Regions from separate parts of the Burkholderia savannae genome, predicted to be linked through region 2. Evidence: predicted binding sites of a transcription regulator. Region 2 holds the regulator's gene; the other holds the start of a gene.
What was found. Region 2 encodes NrdR, which represses ribonucleotide reductase genes. Its sites were predicted from a motif close to CACNANATNTNGTG; they were not measured.

Region 1 (10,575 bases), 520 kb from region 2:
GTGGAAATGACACGCACGACGGCGCACGCCTGAATGCGGGAGCGAGGATCATGAAAATTGCTTTGGGGCCGGTGCAGTACTACTGGCCGCGCGTCGCGACGATGCAGTTCTATCAGGCGATGTCGGAGACGCCCGTCGACATCGTCTATCTCGGCGAAACCGTTTGCTCGCGCCGCCACGAACTGCGCGCAGCGGACTGGCTCGAGATTGCCGACATGCTGGCCGAGGCGGGCAAGGAGGTCGTGCTGTCGACGCAGGTGCTGCTCGAATCGGGCCGCGATCTGAAGGCGATGCGCGAGATCGTCGAGAACGGCCGCTATCTGGTCGAGGCGAACGACATGGGCGCCGTGCGCTGCAGCGCGCGGCGCGCGTTCGTCGCCGGGCCGTGGCTCAACGTCTACAACCCGCCGACGCTCGCGATGCTCGCGGAACTCGGCGCGCGGCGCTGGGTGATGCCGCCCGAGATGAGCGAGGCGGGCCTCGCGAGCATGCAGGCCGAGCGTGCCGAGCATCTGGAAACCGAAGTGTTCGCGTACGGGCGCATTCCGCTCGCGTTTTCCGCGCGCTGCTTCACCGCGCGGAACCGCAATTTTCCGAAGGACAACTGCCAGTACGTATGCATGGAGCATCCGGACGGCTTGCCGCTGCACACGCGCGAAGGCGAGCCGTTTCTCGTGCTCAACGGCATCTCGACGCAATCCGCGCGCGTCTACAACCTGATCGACGAGATCGACGCGCTGCGTGCGCTGAACGTCGACGTCGTGAGGCTCAGCCCGCAATCGCAGCACATGGGCGACGTGATCGATGCGTTCCACGGCGTGCTGAGCGGCCGCACGAATGCGCGCGACGCGCTCGCGGCGCTGCACGAGCGGATGCCGGAAGCGTCGTGCAACGGCTATTGGCACGGCAAGCCGGGCCTCGAGCGCGTCGTGCGCTGAAGCCGTCGGCGCGGCCTGTGCCGCGCCGCTTCCGATTGGTTTGTGAGGATTCCGTGATGAATGCCGCGATCTATCAATTGCCGCCCATGGTCGGCAAGCTGCTGTCGAAACTGCCCGCGTATCCGGGGGCGTTGCTGTTCGCGGGCGGGATCAATCTCGTGCTGCGCAAGCATTTGCCCGCGGAGACGCTCGCGCTGCTGGAGGATCGCCCGCTGCGCATCGAAGTGAAGGACGCGGGCGTCGCGTTCGATTTCGTCTGCCGGCGCGGCGCGTTTTCCGCGCTGTCCGGCCGACGCGACGTCGACTTGACGATCGGCGCGACCGCATACGATTTCTATCTGCTGTCGCAACGCCGCGAAGATCCGGACACGCTGTTCTTCAGCCGGCGCCTGACGATGGAAGGCGACACCGAGCTCGGGTTGCTCGTGAAGAATTCGCTCGACGCGATCGATCTGTCGGCGTTCTCGTTCGATCAGTGGCTGCCGGCGCGGCTGTTCCGTTCGCGGCCGATCGAGCGCGGCGGAATGCCGGACTGATAGGCGCGCAATCCGGGGAGCGCTCGTTCAGGAGAGCGGAATGAAGAACGAAACGAAGACGCTGCCGATCGTCTATTCGTGCTCGGGATGTTCGAACGTCGCGCAACTCGCGAATCACGTCGCGGTGCGGCTCGACCGTAGCGGCGACGCGGAGATGTCGTGCATCGTGGGCGTCGGCGGCGACGTGCCGTCGCTGTTGAAGCTCGCGCATTCGGGCCGGCCGATTATCGCGATCGACGGTTGCCCGCTCGTGTGCGCGAAAAAAAGCCTCGGGCGGCACGGGATCGCGCCGGACGCGCATGTGCAACTCGGCGAGCACGGCGTCAGGAAGCGCTTTCACGAGGACTTCGACCCGGCCGACGCGAAGCGCATTCTTGCGCTCGCGCGCGACGAAGCGTTGCGGCTCGCGCGATGCGGGCGCGAGCACGCGCATGACGGCGCCGCGCGCGTCGACGAGCGCGCAGATGCCGCACTGCAAGACAAGGTGTGATTTCGTTCGGGAGAATCGCGGGCGGCTTGTCGGCGTCTGGCTTGCTCGGCACTCGAGCGGTGGGATCGACGCATGCGTCGCATGCGGCGAAAGCGCCCTCGGAGTCGTCGTTGCAGAGTGCATCTTGCGCTCGGGGGCATCTTTGATTTCACCGCTCGCGCGCACGCGATCGCATGGACGCAGAGCGCATGCGCGCCGATTCAACCGCGTCGAACCGCGAAATTCGCGAACAGGCGATCGAGCCTGCCGAGCAATGCATCGCTCGGATAGCCGATGACCGGCGTGGCATTCAGCGTGCTGTCGCCGCATCCCTGCGCGCGAAACACTTGCAGCACGTAATTCTCGACGCCGAGATCGGCGAGTTCATGGGCAAGCCGCAGCAGCGCGGGCTCCGGCAGCAGGTCGGGATGCGCGGTCGTCCGGCATTCGTACGCGACGCCGCTTGCGAGCACCGCTTCGAGGCTCCGCCGCGCGTGGCCGCCGCTCGTACGCACGTGCGTCGTGTGCGCGTAGTCGTCGAACGGTGCCTTCACGTCGAGCCCGATCCAGTCGAGCGACGGCAGCAGGTGCGCGAGCCGCCGCGGATGCGTTCCCGCGCTGTGCATGCCGACCTTGAAGCCGAGCCGCCTCACGTCGTCGATCGACGCGGCGAGCGCCGGATCGATCGACGGCTCGCCGCCGCTGAACACCACGGCGTCGATCAGGCCGACGCGGCGCGCGAGGAACGCGAGCAGCGCGTCCCATTCGATCGCGGCGGGTTGCGAGCGCGCTTGCAGATGCGGGTTGTGACAATATCCGCATCGCCATGGGCAGCCCTGCACGAACACGACCGCGGCGAACCGGCCGGGATAATCGGTCGCGGTGAACGGGACGAGCCCGCCCACCTTGAGCGGATGACGCCGGGCGAGGGCGAGGTTCATCGCGCGGGCCGTGCGCTTACGCCGCGGCGCGCAACGCGACGTCGCTCGACTCGCGTTCGCGGAAGTACTTGCGCTCGTGGAATTCGCCTTTCTTGCCGACGTTGAACGACGACATGGGGCGGTGGTAGCCCATCACGCGAGTCCAGATCTCGCACGGCTGGCGCTCGTCGTCGGACAGCGCGATCGCGGCGAGGGCGGCTTGGTCGTTGGTTTTCAGTGTCGTCATGATGTTCAGGCTTCCATCGGTTGGGATTGAGACAACTTGCGACGCAGCAGCGCTTCGTCGCACTTCGGGCAAAACGGGTGGCTGCCGGCGAGATAGCCGTGCGTCGGGCAGATCGAGAACGTCGGCGTGACGGTCAGATACGGCAGCGAGAAACGGGTGAGCGCGCGCTTGACGAGCGTGCGGCACGCGTCGGCCGACGAAAGCGGCTCGGTCATGTACAAATGCAGCACCGTGCCGCCCGTGTATTTGCGCTGCAGGTCGTCCTGCCGCTCGAGCGCCTCGAACGGATCGTCGGTGAAGCCGACCGGCAGTTGCGACGAGTTCGTGTAGTACGGCATCTGCGGCGTGCCCGCCTGCAGAATGTCCGGATAGCGGCGGCGGTCTTCCTTCGCGAAGCGATACGTCGTGCCTTCGGCGGGCGTCGCCTCGAGGTTGTACATGTGGCCGGTTTCCTCCTGGTACTCGACGATGCGCGCGCGCACGTGATCGAGCAGGCGCAGCGCGAACGCGTGGCCCCAGTCGGTCGTCAGGTCATGCGCATCGTGGGTGAAATTGCGGATCATCTCGTTGATGCCGTTGACGCCGAGCGTCGAGAAATGATTGCGCAGCGTGCCGAGATAGCGCTTCGTATACGGGAAGAGGCCGTTGTCCATGTGACGCTGGATCACCTCGCGCTTGATCTCGAGGCTGTCCTTGCCGTAGTCGAGCAGCTCGTCGAGCCGCGCGAGCAGCGCGCGCTCGTCGCCCGCGTGCAGATGGCCGAGCCGCGCGCAATTCACGGTGACGACGCCGATCGAGCCCGTCTGCTCGGCCGAGCCGAAGAGCCCGTTGCCGCGCTTCATCAGCTCGCGCAGGTCGAGCTGAAGACGGCAGCACATCGAGCGGATCATGTTCGGCTTCAACTCCGAATTGATGAAGTTCTGGAAGTACGGCAGGCCGTAGCGCGCGGTCATCTCGAACAGGCGCTCGGCGTTCGGGCTGTGCCAGTCGAAATCGGCCGTGATGTTGTAGGTCGGAATCGGGAACGTGAACACGCGGCCCGCCGCATCGCCTGCCTGCATCACTTCGATGTACGCACGGTTGATCATGTCCATTTCGGCCTGTAGATCGCCGTAAGCGAACGGCGTCTCCTCGCCGGCGATCACAGGCACCTGCTCGCGCAGGTCCTCCGGGCAGATCCAGTCGAACGTCAGGTTCGTGAACGGCGTCTGCGTGCCCCAGCGCGACGGCACGTTCAGGTTGTAGATCAGTTCCTGGACGTACTGCCGGACTTCGGCGTAGGTGAGCGCGTCGCGGCGCACGAACGGCGCCATGTACGTGTCGAACGAGCTGAACGCCTGCGCGCCCGCCCATTCGTTTTGCAAGGTGCCGAGAAAATTCACGATCTGGCCGACCGCGCTCGACATGTGCTTCGGCGGGCCCGACTCGACCTTGCCGGGCACGCCGTTCAGGCCTTCGGCGAGCAGCGTGCGCAGCGACCAGCCCGCGCAATAGCCGGACAGCATGTCGAGATCGTGGATGTGCAGGTCCGCGTTGCGGTGCGCTTCGCCGATCTCGCCCGGATACACGTGGCTCAGCCAGTAATTCGCGATCACCTTGCCGGACACGTTCAGGATCAGGCCGCCGAGCGAATAGCCCTGGTTCGCGTTTGCGTTGACGCGCCAGTCCTGCCGTTGCAGGTATTCGTTGATCGACGATTCGACGTCGATCAGCGGCTTGTCGCGCGACGCCGGATTCGACGCGGCGTGGGGGAGCATGGTCTCGGACAACGTGGGCCTCTCTCGTTGGTGGCACAAAATCTGGTGACGGGATGAATGCTAAATACCAGATGTTGTATGGGTCAACGGCGATTCCGCGAAGTTTGGTGTGTGCTTGACGGCGATTAAGCCGGGGTGAATTAGGGGTGCGACATGGGCGGTCGGGCCGCGCGGATTGCCGGCGCGACGGGCGAGCGCGTGGCGGGATGCGTCGCGCTGAGGTGAACGACGGACACGAGCGGGCGCGCGGCGCAAGCATGCCGTGAAGATCGGGCGCGCGCGATGTGCGATGGCTCCGCATCCGGATGCGTGCGGAGCGCGAACTGCGAATCGCGGGTGTTTCGCGCGCGTCATTGCCGGCGTGCGTGACGATTCGTCCGCGACGGCGCGCCATGTTCGGGCATGGTGTGCGTTTCGCGCGCGCGGGGCGAACGCGTCACTGCATCATTGCCGACGTCGGATCGCTGCATGCGCGACGGCGGCGCGACGACCAACCCGTCGGTCCTTATTCGATCGAACGTGCGTGCTTCGCATGACGACTGCCGGCGAGAGCCTTCGCCGGAAGCAACCGCGTACGACGCGCGTCGCCGCGCGGCAACGCTTGGCTTAGCTGCCGGAGCTCGTGTCCGATCCGGGCGCGGCCATGGCCGGCGACATCAAGAACACGGCATAGCGGGCGAGATAGACGAGCAGCGCGGCGCTCCAGCCGATTCCCGCGACGACGAGCCACTGCGCCGTCGCGGCGGGAACGAGCCAGGGGCCGAGGACGCGCGCGAGCGTCGCGACGATCAGGAGCCCGTAGCAGATGCGTTCGACGGCGCTTGCGGCAAGCTCGCGTCCGGTATGCTCGAGCGCGGTGCGCGTGATCATCCCGACGATCGCGCAGCCGATCGCGCCCGTCGTGAACGTATGCAGCGCGAGCGAATGCGCGACGAGCCCATGCGCGCTCAAAGCCGTCAGCGCGAAGCCGGCGGCGATCGACGCATAGGCGACATGCAGGATCGACAGCATCGGCCGTCGCCCGGTCGCCCAGAAGCGCCAGCCGGCGAGCCGCGCCGCATGCAGCGCGGCGGCCGTCCACGCGAGCGCGGCGATCGCCGGCGCCGGCGCGCCGGCCGCATCGGCGACGAGCGCGGCGAGCGTGACCGACATCACCGACGATTCGACGATCCGCCACTGCCTGACGGGCAGTTCCGGCAGCGCGGCCGTCGTGATCGACGGGATGATGCGTCCGCCGATGATGACGATGAAGAGCACGAGCAGCCCCGCGGCGAGATCGGCGCAGCGCAGCGCCCAGTCGGCGTGTCCGAGCCGAATCCACAGGTGAAAGAGTGCGTTGAGCGCGGCGAGCATGCCGAGCGCGACGGGCAGGAAGATGCCATGCCGATTTTTCGCGCCGATCAACGCACGGATGAGCGCATACGCGATCGCCGGCAGAAACGCGACGTCGACGGCGGCCGCGAGCCAGCCGGGCCCCGTCCACATCAGCACGCGGCCGGCGAGCCACAGCAGCCACAGCGCGACGAGCGACGGGCCTTGCGCGGGATTCGTCGACGTCCACGTGCGCACCGACGTCAGCAGGAAGCCGGACACGATCGCGCCGCCGAAGCCGAAGATCATTTCGTGCGCATGCCAGAAGAGGCCGCTCGTCGGCGGCGTGTGGCCCGCCCAGTCGTGGCCCGCGAGCGCGCCTAGCCACGCGAGCATCGCGATCGCGCCGAAGCATGCGCCGCCTAGGTAGAAGGGCCGGAAGCCGGTCGACCACAGCGAGGCGCGGCGGCCGTCGGGCTGCGAGCGCGCGTTGCGCTCGGTCGAGCGGGCGAGCAGCATGACGTTCCCCTTTTCGATATGTTGCTTTCTACATGCATCATAAAGAAGAAACGCGCGCATGCGCTGCGACAAGATTGCACGGTCGCGGCCTTGTTCGCGCGCAAGGCTGCGGCGTCGGGCCGTTGACGCCGCGCGCGCGGCGGGCTAGATGGAGCGCTCGGCGCCGTCGCGGCGCGTCTTCGCGCGCGAGCGGCGCGCGAGCGCGACGCCGATCGCGAGTGTCGCAGCGAAGCTTGCGATCGCGACGGCGGCGGCTTCGCCGCCCGCGCGCCGCAATGCGAACGCATCGAGGAGCCCGCCCGCGACGCGCAGTGCGACGGCCGCGTGCAGCAGCGCGAGCGGCGCATAGAAGAACGGCCGGTACGCGACGCGCAGCCGCGCGACGGCCGGCACGATGATCGGCATGTGCCCGAGGATCATCGAGAACACGAAGCCGAGCGTGAGCGCGTGCAGCGCGGCGTCGTGCGCCGGATGGCCGGGGGCGAGCGCGCCGTCCAGGCCGAGCGCGCCGCTCACGGCGAGCCAGCCGTAGCCCGATAGCAGGCAGACGGCGATGAAGCGCGTGAGGCCGCGCCGGCGCACCGTGCGGCGCGCGATGTCGTAGCGGATCAGCCACAGGGCGAGCAGCAGTTCGCCCGCGCCGAACAGCCGCAGTGCGGGCAGCGGCTGCCAGGGCGTGAGCGCGGCGGCCGCGGGCAGCAGCGCGGCGATGCCGCAGAAGCACGCGCTCGCGCCGCGCGGCAGCGGGCGTACGCGCGTGAGTTCGAGCCGCTCGGCGGCGATCGTCAGGATCAGGAACGCGAGCCACCAGGCGACGGCCGAAAACGGATCGCCCGTCAGCAGCCAGACGACGTTGCCCGCCCACCAGCATGCGACGCTCGCGGCGAGCACCCACAGGAACAGCGCGGCTTGCCGTCGCAGCACCGCGGCGCCGACGGCGAGCGCGACGCTCGCCGCGCCGACCAGCAGCATGGCGGCGAACGCAGGCGGCGCGCCCGCGAGCAATGCGACGCCGGCCGCGACGGCCGCCGCCGGCGCGAGATACGCCCAGCGCGTGCCGAGCGCGACCGCGCGCTCGATGCCGATGACCGCGCCGAAAAACACGGGGATCATCAGCACGCCGTGCCACGCGAGCTTCGACACGGCGTGCGCGGGGGCGGCCGCGCCGAGCCGCGCGAGGCCCGTCGCGACGCCGCACGCGAGCAACGCGACGATGACGGCGCCCGCAGCGGCGCGAACGATCGGGCGGGCGGGCGAAGCGGTCGGCAGCATGGCGGTCGGCATCGCGTCGGGATCGCGTCGAAGTCGTCGGGCGCGCTAGGCGATCGGCCAGCCCATCTGCTCGCGGGCGGCGTCGCTCATCATCTTGGGCGCCCATGGCGGCTCCCAGACGAGATCGACGTCCACTGCCAGCACATCGGACGTGATCTCGCCGAGCGTCGCCTGCACGTCGTCGATCACGACGCCCGCCATCGGACAGGCGGGCGACGTCATCGTCATCGTCACGACGATGCGCTCGCCGGTACGCTCGATCCGGTAGACGAGACCGAGGTCGACGATGTTGACGCCGATCTCCGGATCGATGACGGCCCGCAGCGCGTCGCGCAGCGCGAGCTCGTCCGGCGTTTCGTTTCGGGTTGCTGAGGAATCGGACATGGTAGTCCTCGAACGGAGAGGGGAGGGGAGCGGGCCGGCCGCGCGTCGTGCGCGGCCGGCCCGAGGTTGCGATGCTTACGTGCGTTGCGCGGCCTGACCGACTGTGCGCTCGTCGGGCTGCGACGGCGCGGGACGGCGCAGCAGGCGAAGCGCGAACCAGCCGAGATACAGCACGCCGAACGCGAACACGACGTCGCCCGGCACGCGCAGCCATACGAGCGCGTTCATGATCGGCGCGTGCACGACCTCCGGCGAGCGCGCGTACCAGAGGCCCTTCGTCACGCTCGCGTACGCTTCATAGATGCCCGACGGCAGGATCGACATGAACACCATCATGAAGAGGCCGACGTTCAGCAGCCAGAACGCGGGCTTGAGCAGGCCGTCGCTCCACGCGTTGCGGGCGGACATGCCGCGCAGGCAGAACAGCATCAGGCCGATGCCGAGCATCCCGTACACGCCGAACAGCGCGGCGTGGCCGTGCGCGGGCGTCATGTTCAGGCCTTGCACGTAGTAGAGCGAGATCGGCGGGTTGATCGAGAAGCCGAGCAGCCCCGCGCCGACGGTGTTCCACACGCCGACGGCAACGAAGCAGAGGATCGCCCACTTGTACGACTGGACCCACGGCGCGGCTTGCGACTTGCGATACGTCTGCCAGCCTTCGAGGCCGATGAGCGCGAGCGGCACCACTTCGCATGCGGAGAACACGGCGCCCACGGCGATGATCGACGTCGTCGTGCCGGTGAAGTACAGATGGTGCAGCGTGCCGAGAATGCCGCCGAACAGGAACACGATCGTTTCCATCACGATCGCGCGATTCGCGCTTTCGAAGCGGATGAGGCCGAGGCGCGCGAAGATGAGGGCGATCACCGCGGTCGCGAACACTTCGAAGAAGCCCTCGACCCACAGGTGCACGAGCCACCATCTCCAGTACTCGATCATCGAGTAGTGCGTGTTTTGCCCCCACGCGAGCGACGACGCATAGAAGAGCCCGATGCACGCGGCGGACAGGAACACCATGCCGATCAGGCCGCGGCCTTCGGTCGCCTTGTTCCGCAGCGCGGGCATCAGCGCGCGCCCCATCAGGAACAGCCAGAACAGCAGGCCGACGAAGAGCAGGATCTGCCAGACGCGGCCCATGCTCGTGTACGCGAGCCCCTGGTTGCCGATCCAGAACGAGAAGTTGGTGCCGAGATGCTTGAGCGTGCCGAGCCAGCCCGTGACGGTCGAGCCGACGACGATGAAGATCAGCGCCCAGAACAGCACGTCGACGCCGAGCTTCTGCAGCTTCGGCTCCTGGCCCGAGAGCAACGGCGAGATGTAGAGGCCCGTCGCGAGCCAAGCGGTCGCGATCCAGAGCACGCCGAACTGCGTATGGATCGTGCGGCTCACGATCCACGGCATCACGTCCGCGAGCGGAATGCCGAAGAAGCTGTGGCCTTCGACCGCGTAGTGCGCGGTGATCGCGCCCATGAAGACCTGCGTGAGCAGCAGGCCGATCACGACGTAGAAATACTTCTTCGTCGCACGCATCGACGGCGTCGCCTTCACGTTGAAGAGCGGATCGTTCGTCGGCACGGCGAGCGGCGCGTCGTGTTCGCCGTGCGCGGTGTGATACCAGATCATGCCGGCGATCGCGCCGAGCAGGATGACCACGCTCGCGATCGACCACATGCCGTTCGCGGCCGTCGGCGTGTTGCCGACGAGCGGCTCGTGCGGCCAGTTGTTCGTGTACGTGACGTTCGTTTCGCCCGGGCGGTCGGTCGTCGCCGACCACGCGGACCAGAAGAAGAACGACGCGAGCGCGGTGCGATCGGCTGCGCCCGGCACCGAGCCCGATGTCATCGCGTATTGCTCGCGCAGCGTGTCGAGCGACGGATCGGCGCCGAACAATGCTTCGTAGTGCTCGGCAACGCGCAGCACCGCGGCCGCGCGTGCGTCCGACAGCGTGATGCGATCGCTCGCGGCGTCGTAGCGGTTCGCGCGCATTTCATGCTTCAGGCGTGCATCGAGCAGCCCTTGCTGTTCGACGGACAGCTTCGCGTAAGGCGCGCCGAATTGCTGGCGCGCCCATGCGTCGCGCAGCTCGAGCGCCTCGCGGTGCAGCCAGTCCGCCGACCAGTCCGGCGCGACATAGCTGCCGTGGCCCCAGACGGTGCCGAGCTGCTGGCCGCCCGACGCGAGCCATACTTGTTGACCGCGCCTGATCTGCTCGCCAGTGAAAA
Region 2 (10,575 bases):
CGGCGCCAACGGCGTTCGATGCGACTGCTGTCGATCGCAACCTGCAGTTGCAGCCACTCGACCGTATCCTTCATCGCACCCACGCCACGCGCGGTCACGAGGTATGCGCGCGCGTTGGGACGACCCGGCAGCTTCCACGCTTCGATCACGCAGCTCGGCGCCTGCGCCGCGCCCGGCCATCCGGCGTATGGCCTGAACGCGCCGCCGCCGTCGAACGCGCCCGGTTGCCGCCACCCATCCGGCTCGCGTGCCGTCGTCGCATCGCCTCCCGCGGGGGCGAATGGCGCCGTACCGCTCGACAGCGCATCGGCGCACGCCTCGAGCGCGGCGTCCGCTGCGCGAAATGCAATCGATCGACTCGCGACGTTCGTCGTGCGCCGAATTTCCGTCTTCGCAATCTCGAACCACGCGGACGACATCACGATCAACGAAGCCGTTACGGCAAGTACACCTGGCAGCGCAACACCGGACGAGCCGCGCGTTGCGCGCTCGCGCCGCCACGCCGCTTCGCGCCGCACCGAATGGCGGCGAACGATCCGCACGCGTTTTGCCCGAAGCACGGCTGCGAAACGCATCATGCGCTTTCTCGATTGCGAACGGCAACATACCGTCGCAACGAGAACCTCGTGCGCGTGTCCTGCGCGCTCGACGTTCGCCCTTCGCAATCGACGTAACGCACGAGTCGCCCCGTGCGCATGCCCCGCACTTGCACGCAAACGGCCACGGCGGCCACATGCGCCCAATCCGCGGCGGTCAAAGCCGACGCATCGGTCCACTGCACTGCACCGCTCAGCCGGTAGCGCAAACGCAAGCGCTCGACGCCCTCGACAAGCGGCTGTGCGATGCCGGGCCTACCGCTGCCCTCGCAGTACAGCTCCGGCTCGCCCGTCGATGTGCTGACGCGCGCGTAGAAGCGATTGACGATCACCGGCTTTCCGTCGGCAGCGCCGACGCCCTGGCCGAGACAGTCCGTCGCTTGGCCGCTCGTCGTCGGCCAAGTGGAATTGCCGTCACCGACGTAGCGGACGACGAGGCCGTCGGAGCCGTTCGCGAGCGGATCGCATGCGAGTTGCCCGTCGGCTCCGACAGGCCTTCCCGCGACACAGCCGAACAGCCCCTGCACGGGCAGCGCATCGTGCGCGTCGAGCGGCACGAAGCCCGCGATCTGGATCTGCTGGGCAATCAGCGCGAGCGATGCCTGTGCAGCGTCGCGCAACCGCGCGGCCTCTGCCGCCGTTGCATAGGCGGCCCGCTGCACGCGATAGAGCGAGATCGCGGCCAGCAGGATCAGCAAGCCGAGCGCCATTGCGATCATCACCTCGATCAGCGTGTGGGCACGCCAACGCGCCGCTCGCATCATGAGCGCTCCGTCGATACATACGCGAGCGCCACGCATTGCCTGTCGCCGTCACGCGAAGCCGCAACATCGCCTTCACAGCGCAACGGCTCCACCGCAACCGCTCCGGAGCGTTGCCATTCGACGCGCACGCTAGCAGTGCCGGCGCCTCCGCTCGTCGCGACGAGCCTCCCGTGACGCAAACGTGACATCGACAGGTCCCAATCGACGCCCGACGGCCCGCCGGCTCGCGCCATCTCCGCCCACGAATCGGCGACGAGCATCGCCTGCTCGCGCGCCGCGGCGTCGCGTTCGCCGCGTATCGTCGCGAGAAAAGCGGCGATTACGCCAAGCGCCGCGATCGCGAGCAGCGCGCATGCGATCGCCACCTCGAGCAACGAGCTCCCGCGCATCGGCCGAAATCGCATCATGTCGACGCTCCGCAACCGCCCTCGGAAAGCCGTACGCGACCGCCTGCCGCGATCCGCAAACAGCGTCGCCAACGGTCGCCGCGCCACGCGTCAGACGCATCGCTCGGCGCGAACTCGAAACTCCGGAAGCCGCCGATTACTTGGCCCGCAGGCGGCGTAAATACGACGTCGCCGCCCGCGCCCGTCACGGCCACCTGAGCGTCGCGCACAATGCGTCGCAAGACGCGCGTTCCGCGCTCGCCGTCCGCGACGGCCACGGCCCAGCCGCACGACCAGTCGGTCGCTCCGTCGTCGCACGGCCGCCCCGCCGCGATGCATCTCGCGGCAGCGTCGCTGCGGCACAGCATGACGCGCATGCCGAGCCTGACCGCCTCCCCTCGCGCATACGCGAGCGATGCGCCGAACACGCGCGCACGTGCGTCGATCCGGTCGCGCATGCGCGCGCCGGCGAACGTTGGCGCGGCCAACGTCGCAACAAGTGCAACCAGCACGAGCACGACCATCAATTCGACGAGCATGAAACCCGCCGTCGCTCGCCCGCAACCTTCCGCTCGCATCGCCCGCTCCGTGAATCCGATGCGCCGACTCTACCGGGGCCGACGAACGGGCGCCATCTGCCGAATGGCCGAATCGCACATTGCGGCCGGACGCACGACAATCGCCCTGACGAGCACGAACACCGCGTGCTACGCGGGAGAAACGTATGGAATGGGAAACGAGACGGAAAACGGAATGCGCGAGCTCAGCGCTTGCGCGGCGGCTTCGCGGGCGCCGTGCGGCGGAATTCCTCGATCACGTCCGCGAACTCGGACACGTCTTCGAACCGGCGGTAGACGGACGCGAAACGCACATAGGCGATCGTGTCGAGCTGGCGCAACTCGTTCATCACGAGTTCGCCGAGCTTTTCGCTGCGTATTTCGCGCTCGCCGGACGCGAGCAGCTGATATTCGATTCGGGCGACCGCCGCATCGATCGCATCGGCCGCAACCGGGCGCTTGCGCAGCGCCAATTGCATGCTCGCGACGATCTTGCGACGGTCGAATTCGGTGCGGCTGCCGTCCTTCTTCACGACGGCCGGCAACGCCAGCTCGACCCGCTCGTACGTCGTGAAACGCTTGTCGCAGGCCGAGCAGCGGCGACGCCGGCGGATCGCGGCGCCGTCTTCCGACACGCGCGAATCCACCACTTGCGTATCGTCGTGCCGGCAGAACGGGCAGCGCATGGCCGATCAGCGATAGACCGGGAAACGCTTCGCGAGGTCGGCGACCTGCACGCGCACGCGCTCGATCGTCGCCGCGTCCTCCGGATTCTCGAGCACATCGGCGATCAGGTTGCCGACGAGTTCGGCTTCCTGCGTGCCGAAGCCGCGCGTCGTCATCGCCGGCGAGCCGAGGCGGATGCCGCTCGTCACGAACGGCTTTTCCGGATCGTTCGGGATCGCGTTCTTGTTGACGGTGATGTGCGCATTGCCGAGCGCCGCTTCCGCCGCCTTGCCGGTAATGTTCTTCGCACGCAGGTCGACGAGCATCACGTGGCTCTCGGTGCGCCCCGACACGATGCGCAGACCGCGCTTGACGAGCGTCTCGGCCAGCACGCGCGCGTTCTCGACCACCTTCTGCTGGTATTCCTTGAATTCCGGCGACAGCGCTTCCTTGAACGCGACCGCCTTCGCGGCGATCACGTGCATCAGCGGACCGCCCTGAATGCCCGGGAAGATCGCCGAATTGATCGGCTTCTCGTACTCGGCCTTCATCAGGATCACGCCGCCGCGCGGGCCGCGCAGGCTCTTGTGGGTCGTGGTCGTGACGAAATCGGCGTGCGGCACCGGGTTCGGGTAGACGCCCGCAGCGATCAGGCCCGCGTAGTGCGCCATGTCGACCATCAGGTACGCGCCGACCGCCTTCGCGATCTTCGCGAGACACTCGAAATCGATCTTCAGCGCGAACGCCGACGCGCCCGCGACGATCAACTTCGGCTTGTGCTCGTGCGCGAGCTTCTCGGCGGCTTCGTAATCGATGTCTTCGTTTTCGTTCAGGCCGTAGCTGACGACGTTGAACCACTTGCCCGACATGTTGACGGGGGAGCCGTGCGTCAGGTGGCCGCCGTGCGCGAGGCTCATGCCCATGATCGTGTCGCCCGGCTTGAGCATCGCGAAGAACACGCCCTGGTTCGCCTGCGAACCCGAATTAGGCTGCACGTTCGCGGCTTCGGCGCCGAACAGCGCCTTCACGCGCTCGATCGCGAGCTGCTCGACGATATCGACGTATTCGCAGCCGCCGTAGTAGCGCTTGCCGGGATAGCCTTCCGCGTACTTGTTCGTGAGCTGCGAGCCTTGCGCCGCCATCACGGCCGGGCTCGTGTAGTTTTCCGACGCAATCAGCTCGATGTGCTCTTCCTGGCGGACGTTTTCCTGCTGGATCGCTTGCCAGATCTCGGGATCGACGTTCGCAATGGTGCTTTGGGCTCTGTCAAACATACGGTTTCCGTTAAGTGTGTACAGGTTGACCGAAGTGGCCGAATGCGTCGCGCAGCCGGCGGCGCAGCCGGCTCGACGTGGCGGAGGATTCCGTGGAACGCGAGGCAGGACAGCCACCGGCAAAGCGCGCAACGCGGCGCACAACGGCTGCCCAGGCGAACGGCAAAAGCGACGCCCTGCGCTTCACGGTGGGACGCTCCACCTTGACCTCGAAAGGCCTTATCGCCAGTCACGCAGGGACATTGAGCGCGTTAGTTTATTGGATGCGCCATGAATAGGCAACCGCGCCCGGCGCCGCCCAACCATATTAAGGGACAAATCTATCGCGCATCCGGCCGGGCATTCCCGGGAATGCGTCGCGGGCGAGCGCCGCCGCGCCTTGCCGCACCGCCGCGATGCCAGTAGGCTAGCGAGTTCTCCCCAGCAAGCCTCGTTCAAGGAGCAGCAGCAATGATCGTGTTCGTTACCGGCGCGTCGGCAGGTTTCGGTGCCGCCATCGCCCGCGCCTTCGTCAATGGCGGCCACCGCGTCGTCGCCACCGCGCGCCGCAAGGATCGCCTCGACGCGCTCGCCGCCGAGCTCGGCGGCGCCCTGTTGCCGATCGAACTCGACGTGCGCGACCGCGCGGCCGTCGAAGCCGTGCCGGCCGCGCTGCCCGCGGAATTCGCCGCGATCGATGTCCTCGTCAACAATGCGGGCCTCGCGCTCGGCGTCGAGCCGGCGCACAGAGCCAGCCTCGACGAATGGCAGACGATGATCGACACCAACTGCTCGGGCCTCGTCACGGTCACGCGCACGCTGCTGCCCGGCATGGTCGAGCGCGGCCGCGGCCACATCTTCAACCTTGGCTCCGTCGCGGGCAGCTATCCGTACCCGGGCGGCAACGTCTACGGCGCGACCAAGGCGTTCGTACGCCAGTTCAGCCTGAACCTGCGCGCCGACCTGATCGGCACGCCGCTGCGCGTCACCGATATCGAGCCGGGTCTCTGCGGCGGCACCGAGTTTTCGAACGTGCGCTACCGCGGCGACGACACGAAAGCCGCGAGCGTCTATGCGAACGTCCAGCCGCTCACCGCCGAGGACATCGCGGACACGATCTATTGGGTCGCCACCCGCCCCGCGCACGTGAACATCAACACGATCGAGATGATGCCCGTCGCGCAGGCGCCCGCCGGACTGACCGTCCATCGCGGCTGAGCCCGCTCCCCGCCGGACCGCCCGCGCAGCCTGCCGGGCGGCCCCGCAAAAGGCAACATTCCGTTACGAATCAGGGAAATCGCGAACGTCCGTTCCGGTAGAATGCGCGCCATGACTGAACCCAGCCGACAGCCCGACGCGGCGCCCGACTTCGCGTGGCCGGTCCGCGTCTACTACGAAGATACCGACGCCGGCGGCGTGGTCTACTACGCGAACTACCTGAAGTTCTTCGAGCGCGCGCGCACCGAGTGGCTGCGCGCGTGCGGCATCGACCAGAGCCGGATCGCCGACGAAACGGACACGATCTTCATCGTCCGCCGCGCGGAGCTGGACTACCGCGCCCCTGCGCGGCTCGACGACGCGCTCGGAATCGTCTGCAAAATCTCGCGGCTCGGCCGCGCGACGGTGGAATTCGAACAGCAGGCGTGGCGAGACGGCACGCTGCTCGTCGCCGCGGACGTGCGAATCGGCTGCGTCGACCGCTCGACGTTCAAGCCGGCCGCCATCCCGCCGTCCGTTCGCGTCGCGCTCGAGCGTGGACCGTCCGCAAGCGGCCGGCGAGCCGTGTCAACGGCGTGCGCGTGAGTGCCGTTTAGACTGAGCCGATGAACTCGACCCCGTGATCCGCCACTAAGCAAGGTTCGGCGAAAAGCTTCCGGCGACGCGCCGCCGGCGCGTGGCGCGCTCGGTCAAGCATCTTGCCGAACGCCGCCGGAGCGCGCCGGCCGGGCGTACCTGGCCAGGCCTCCCCGAAGGGACGTTACACAAATCTCTATGAACACTTCTCAAGACCTGTCGATCATTTCCCTCGTCCTCAACGCGAGCGTGCTCGCCCAGGCGGTGATGGGGCTCCTCCTCGTCCTGTCGCTGATGTCGTGGACGTTCATCTTCCGCAAGTGGTTCGCGATCCGCCGCGCCCGCGCGCAAACCGAACGCTTCGAGCGCGATTTCTGGTCGGGCGGCGACCTGCAGGCGCTGTACCAGAGCGCCGCGAACAACCGTCATACGATCGGCGCGCTCGAGCGGATCTTCGAATCTGGGATGCGCGAATTCCTGAAGGCGAAGGAGAAGCGCCTGAACGACCCCGCGCTGCTCCTGGATGGCGCGCGGCGCGCAATGCGCGCATCATTCCAGCGTGAAATGGACGTGCTCGAGTCGAACCTGTCGTTCCTCGCGTCCGTCGGCTCGGTGAGCCCGTACATCGGTCTGTTCGGCACGGTCTGGGGGATCATGAACTCGTTCCGCGGCCTCGCGAACGTTCAGCAGGCGACGCTCGCGAACGTCGCGCCGGGCATCGCCGAAGCGCTCGTCGCGACCGCGATCGGCCTGTTCGCCGCGATTCCCGCCGTCGTCGCGTACAACCGCTACGCACACGACATCGACCGCCTCGCGATCCGCTTCGAAACGTTCATCGAAGAATTCTCGAACATCCTGCAGCGCCAGGCGCAATAAGGAGCACGCGATGGCCGGCACCCCCATTCGTTCCAGCATGCGCGGCGGCCGCTCGCGCCGCTCGATGGCCGACATCAACGTCGTGCCCTACATCGACGTGATGCTCGTGCTGCTCGTCATCTTCATGGTGACTGCGCCCCTCGTCGCGCCGTCGATCGTCAATCTGCCGACCGTCGGCAACGCCGCGCCCCAGGAGCAGACGCCGCCCGTCGTCGTCAACATCCGCGCCGACGGCAAGATCAGCGTGCGCTACAAGGGCGAGTCGGGCGCGTCGCAGGAAGACACGGTGACGAAGGCCGAACTCGACAGCTTCATCGCGTCGCGCCAGGCCGACCACCCGGATCAGCCGGTCGTGATCGCGGCCGACAAGACGGTTCAATATGACGCCGTGATGACCGTGATGTCCGATTTGAAGGCGCGCGGCGTGAAGCGCGTCGGTCTCCTCGTCAAGTCGCAATGAAGCCTCGCCAGTCGCGCACCGCCGCCTATCCGCCTCGGCCGCCGCGCGAGCGCGGCACAGGCCGCGCGTTCCTGCTTGCCGCGCTGATGCACGTGCTGCTCGCGCTCTTTCTGTACCACGGCGTCCAATGGCAGAACAGCACGCCGGCGGGCGCGGAAGCGGAGCTGTGGACGTCGGTGCCGGACACGTCGACGCCGCAGCCCGCGCCTATGCCGCCCGCGAAAGTCGCCCCTCCTCCGCCGCCCGTGAAGAACGAGGAGGCGGACATCGCATTGCAGCAGAAACGGCGCGAGCAGCAGGCCGCGGCCGCGCGCGAAGCGCAGCTCGAGGAGCAACGCCGCCAGCAGCAGCTGAAGGCGCAGCAACTCGCCGCGCAGCAGGCTGCCCAGCTCGCCGCACAAAAGGCTGCCGAGCGCGAGAAGCAGACCGAGAAGCTCAGGCAACAGCAGCTCGCCGAGCAGCAGCGCAAACTCGAACAGCAAAAGCTCGAGCAACAGAAGCTCGAACAGCAGAAAAAACAGGAACAACTCGCCGCGCAGAAGAAGGCCGAGGCCGAGAAAGCGGCGAAGGCCGCCGCGGCCGCCAAGGCGAACGCCTCCGCGAAGGCGAAGCTCGACAAGGAGCGCCAGGCCCGCCTCGCGCAATTGCAAGGCATGGCGGGCGGCGGCTCGGGCGGCGGTGAAGGCCTCGCGAAGAGCGGCACGGGCACGGGCTCGGGCGGCAATGCGGCGTCGCCCGGCTATGCGGACAAGGTTCGCCGGCGCGTGAAACCGAACATCGTGTGGGCGGGTGAGCGCGACGGTCTCGTGACCGTCGTCGCGATCCGCTGCACGCCGTCGGGCGACGTGCTCAGCGCGTCGATCCGCCGGTCGAGCGGAAATTCGGGGTGGGATCAGGCGGTGATCAGCGCGATCCAGGCGTCGGTGCCGTTGCCGCCCGATACCAACGGTCGTACCCCGTCCGAGATTACGATTACCTTCAAGGCGGCGGAATGAGCGCGTTTGCGCGTACACTCCCGCCGTCGCGCCGGGAACGAATCGGGTATTTTTGAGTCTCTGCGGTTGCGCAGCGTACATACGGGAACAGGAAGCATGAGTTTGATGACGAAGCTAGGTTTCAGGGCACTCGTGGCCTCGTGTCTGATTGCCGCGGGCAGCACCGCCCACGCGCAGGTGAACGTACTGATCACGGGCGTCGGCTCCACCCAGTTTCCGATCGCCACCGCGAATTTCGTCAATGAAGCGAGCCTGCCGCAGCAGGTCACGTCGATCGTGCGCGCCGACCTCGCGAGAAGCGGCAAGTTCTCCAACGTCGACGCGGGCAGCACGCCCGTGCCGGAGACGGCGTCGGTCGATTTCGGCGCGTGGAAGGCGAAAGGCGCGAATGCGTTCGTCGCGGGCAGCGTGAACCGCGAGCCGAGCGGCCAGTACAAGGTCAACTTCATCCTCTACGACACCGTCAAGCAGCAAAGCCTCGGCGGCCTGTCGCTCACGACGTCGAACGACAACGAGGGGATGCGCAAGACGGGCCACAAGATCGCCGACTACATCTACCAGAAGCTGCTCGGCGTGCGCGGCGTCTTCAACACGCGCCTGTCGTACGTGCAGCGCACGGGCAACGTCTACAAGCTGCTGATCTCCGATTCGGACGGCCAGAACGCGATCCCCGCGCTGACGAGCAAGGAGCCGATCATCTCGCCCGCGTGGTCGCCGAGCGGGACGAAGGTCGCGTACGTGTCGTTCGAGTTGAAGAAGCCGGTCGTGTACATCCATGATCTGCCGACGGGCCGCCGCTACGTGATCTCGAACCAGAAAGGCAACAACAGCGCGCCCGCGTGGTCGCCCGACGGCCAGACGCTCGCCGTTGCGCTGTCGCTCACGGGCAACACGCAGATTTATTCCGTCAGCGCGACGGGCACCGGGCTGCGCCGCCTGACGCGCAGCGGCTCGATCGACACCGAGCCGTTCTACTCCCCCGACGGCAAGTGGATCTATTTCACGAGCGATCGCGGCGGCGCGCCGCAAATCTACCGGATGCCCGCCGAAGGCGAGAGCGCCGGCACCGCTCAGCGCGTGACGTTTACCGGCAGCTACAATACGAGTCCGCGCGTCAGCCCGGACGGCAAGCTGCTCGCGTACATCTCGCGCACCGGCGGGGGCTTCAAGTTGTACGTTCAAGATCTGCAAACGGGTGCGGCGAACGCCGTCACCAACACGACGCGCGACGAATCGCCGAGCTTCGCGGCGAACGGCCAGTACATTCTGTACGCTACGCAATCGGGGGGCCGCAGCGTGCTGGCTGCCGTTCCGTCCGACGGCAGCGCGCCGCCGCAGATCTTGTCCGTTCAGGGCGGCGCGATTCGCGAGCCGTCCTGGGGGCCCTTCATGCAATGACCAACAGGAGAGTAACCATGATGTCGAAGAAACTTCGTCTGGCGTTCGCGGTGCTGATGATCGGCGCGCTCGCCGCATGTAAGTCGGGCGTGAAGCTCGACGAGCACGCGAACCAGGGCGGCGCGGTCAGCACGCAGCCGAACCCCGAAAACGTCGCGCAAGTGACCGTGGACCCGCTGAACGATCCGAACAGCCCGCTCGCGAAGCGCAGCGTCTACTTCGATTTCGACAGCTACTCGGTGCAGGACCAGTACCAGTCGCTGCTGCAGCAACACGCGCAATACCTGAAGAGCCATCCGCAGCGCCACATCCTGATCCAGGGCAACACCGACGAGCGCGGCACGAGCGAGTACAACCTCGCGCTCGGCCAGAAGCGCGCGGAAGCCGTGCGTCGCGCGCTGTCGCTGCTCGGCGTCGCGGATTCGCAGATGGAAGCCGTGAGCCTCGGCAAGGAAAAGCCGGTCGCGCTCGGCCACGACGAAGCGTCGTGGGCGCAGAACCGCCGCGCAGACCTCGTCTATCAACAGTAAGTAACGGAAGAATCGCTGTATGACGCACCGTCCTTCTTGGCTGCGCACGGCCGTCGCGCTGTGCGTGGCAGGTGCGGCCCTCGCGGCCGCGCCGGCGCACGCGGGCCTCTTCGACGACGACGAAGCCCGCCGTGCGGTGCTCGACTTGCGCAGCAAGTCCGACAGCCTGGCGAGCCAGCTCGCCGCCGCTCAACGCACGATCCTCGATCAGACGAACCGCCTCGACCAATTGAACCAGCAGGTCGCGACGCTACGCGGCGAGAACGAGGATCTGACGAACCGTCTGACAACGCTCGAGCG

Region 1: a site for NrdR is predicted at 4,902-4,915, ahead of WS78_RS05970 (ribonucleoside triphosphate reductase). Genes of this name have one in related genera too.

What each region holds. Positions count from the first base shown of each region.
Region 1 covers NZ_CP013417.1:1,176,966-1,187,540, forward strand. Annotated here, with positions in the region: gene ubiU (ubiquinone anaerobic biosynthesis protein UbiU) at 1-10, shown strand, start outside; gene WS78_RS05945 (U32 family peptidase) at 51-938, shown strand; gene ubiT (ubiquinone anaerobic biosynthesis accessory factor UbiT) at 995-1,474, shown strand; gene WS78_RS05955 (putative zinc-binding protein) at 1,515-1,964, shown strand; gene WS78_RS05960 (anaerobic ribonucleoside-triphosphate reductase activating protein) at 2,165-2,884, opposite strand; gene nrdD (anaerobic ribonucleoside-triphosphate reductase) at 2,901-3,113, opposite strand; gene WS78_RS05970 (ribonucleoside triphosphate reductase) at 3,116-4,867, opposite strand; gene WS78_RS05975 (NnrS family protein) at 5,474-6,697, opposite strand; gene WS78_RS05980 (hypothetical protein) at 6,842-7,981, opposite strand; gene WS78_RS05985 (metal-sulfur cluster assembly factor) at 8,015-8,353, opposite strand; gene WS78_RS05990 (nitric-oxide reductase large subunit) at 8,429-10,575, opposite strand, start outside.
Region 2 covers NZ_CP013417.1:653,936-664,510, reverse strand. Annotated here, with positions in the region: gene WS78_RS03375 (pilus assembly protein) at 1-578, opposite strand, end outside; gene WS78_RS03370 (PilW family protein) at 575-1,360, opposite strand; gene WS78_RS37435 (type IV pilus modification PilV family protein) at 1,357-1,767, opposite strand; gene WS78_RS03360 (GspH/FimT family protein) at 1,764-2,324, opposite strand; gene nrdR (transcriptional regulator NrdR) at 2,510-2,989, opposite strand; gene glyA (serine hydroxymethyltransferase) at 2,996-4,243, opposite strand; ZMP/ZTP riboswitch at 4,386-4,486, opposite strand; gene WS78_RS03340 (SDR family NAD(P)-dependent oxidoreductase) at 4,694-5,440, shown strand; gene ybgC (tol-pal system-associated acyl-CoA thioesterase) at 5,543-6,025, shown strand; gene tolQ (protein TolQ) at 6,215-6,892, shown strand; gene tolR (protein TolR) at 6,903-7,352, shown strand; gene tolA (cell envelope integrity protein TolA) at 7,349-8,347, shown strand; gene tolB (Tol-Pal system beta propeller repeat protein TolB) at 8,444-9,745, shown strand; gene pal (peptidoglycan-associated lipoprotein Pal) at 9,763-10,275, shown strand; gene ybgF (tol-pal system protein YbgF) at 10,295-10,575, shown strand, end outside.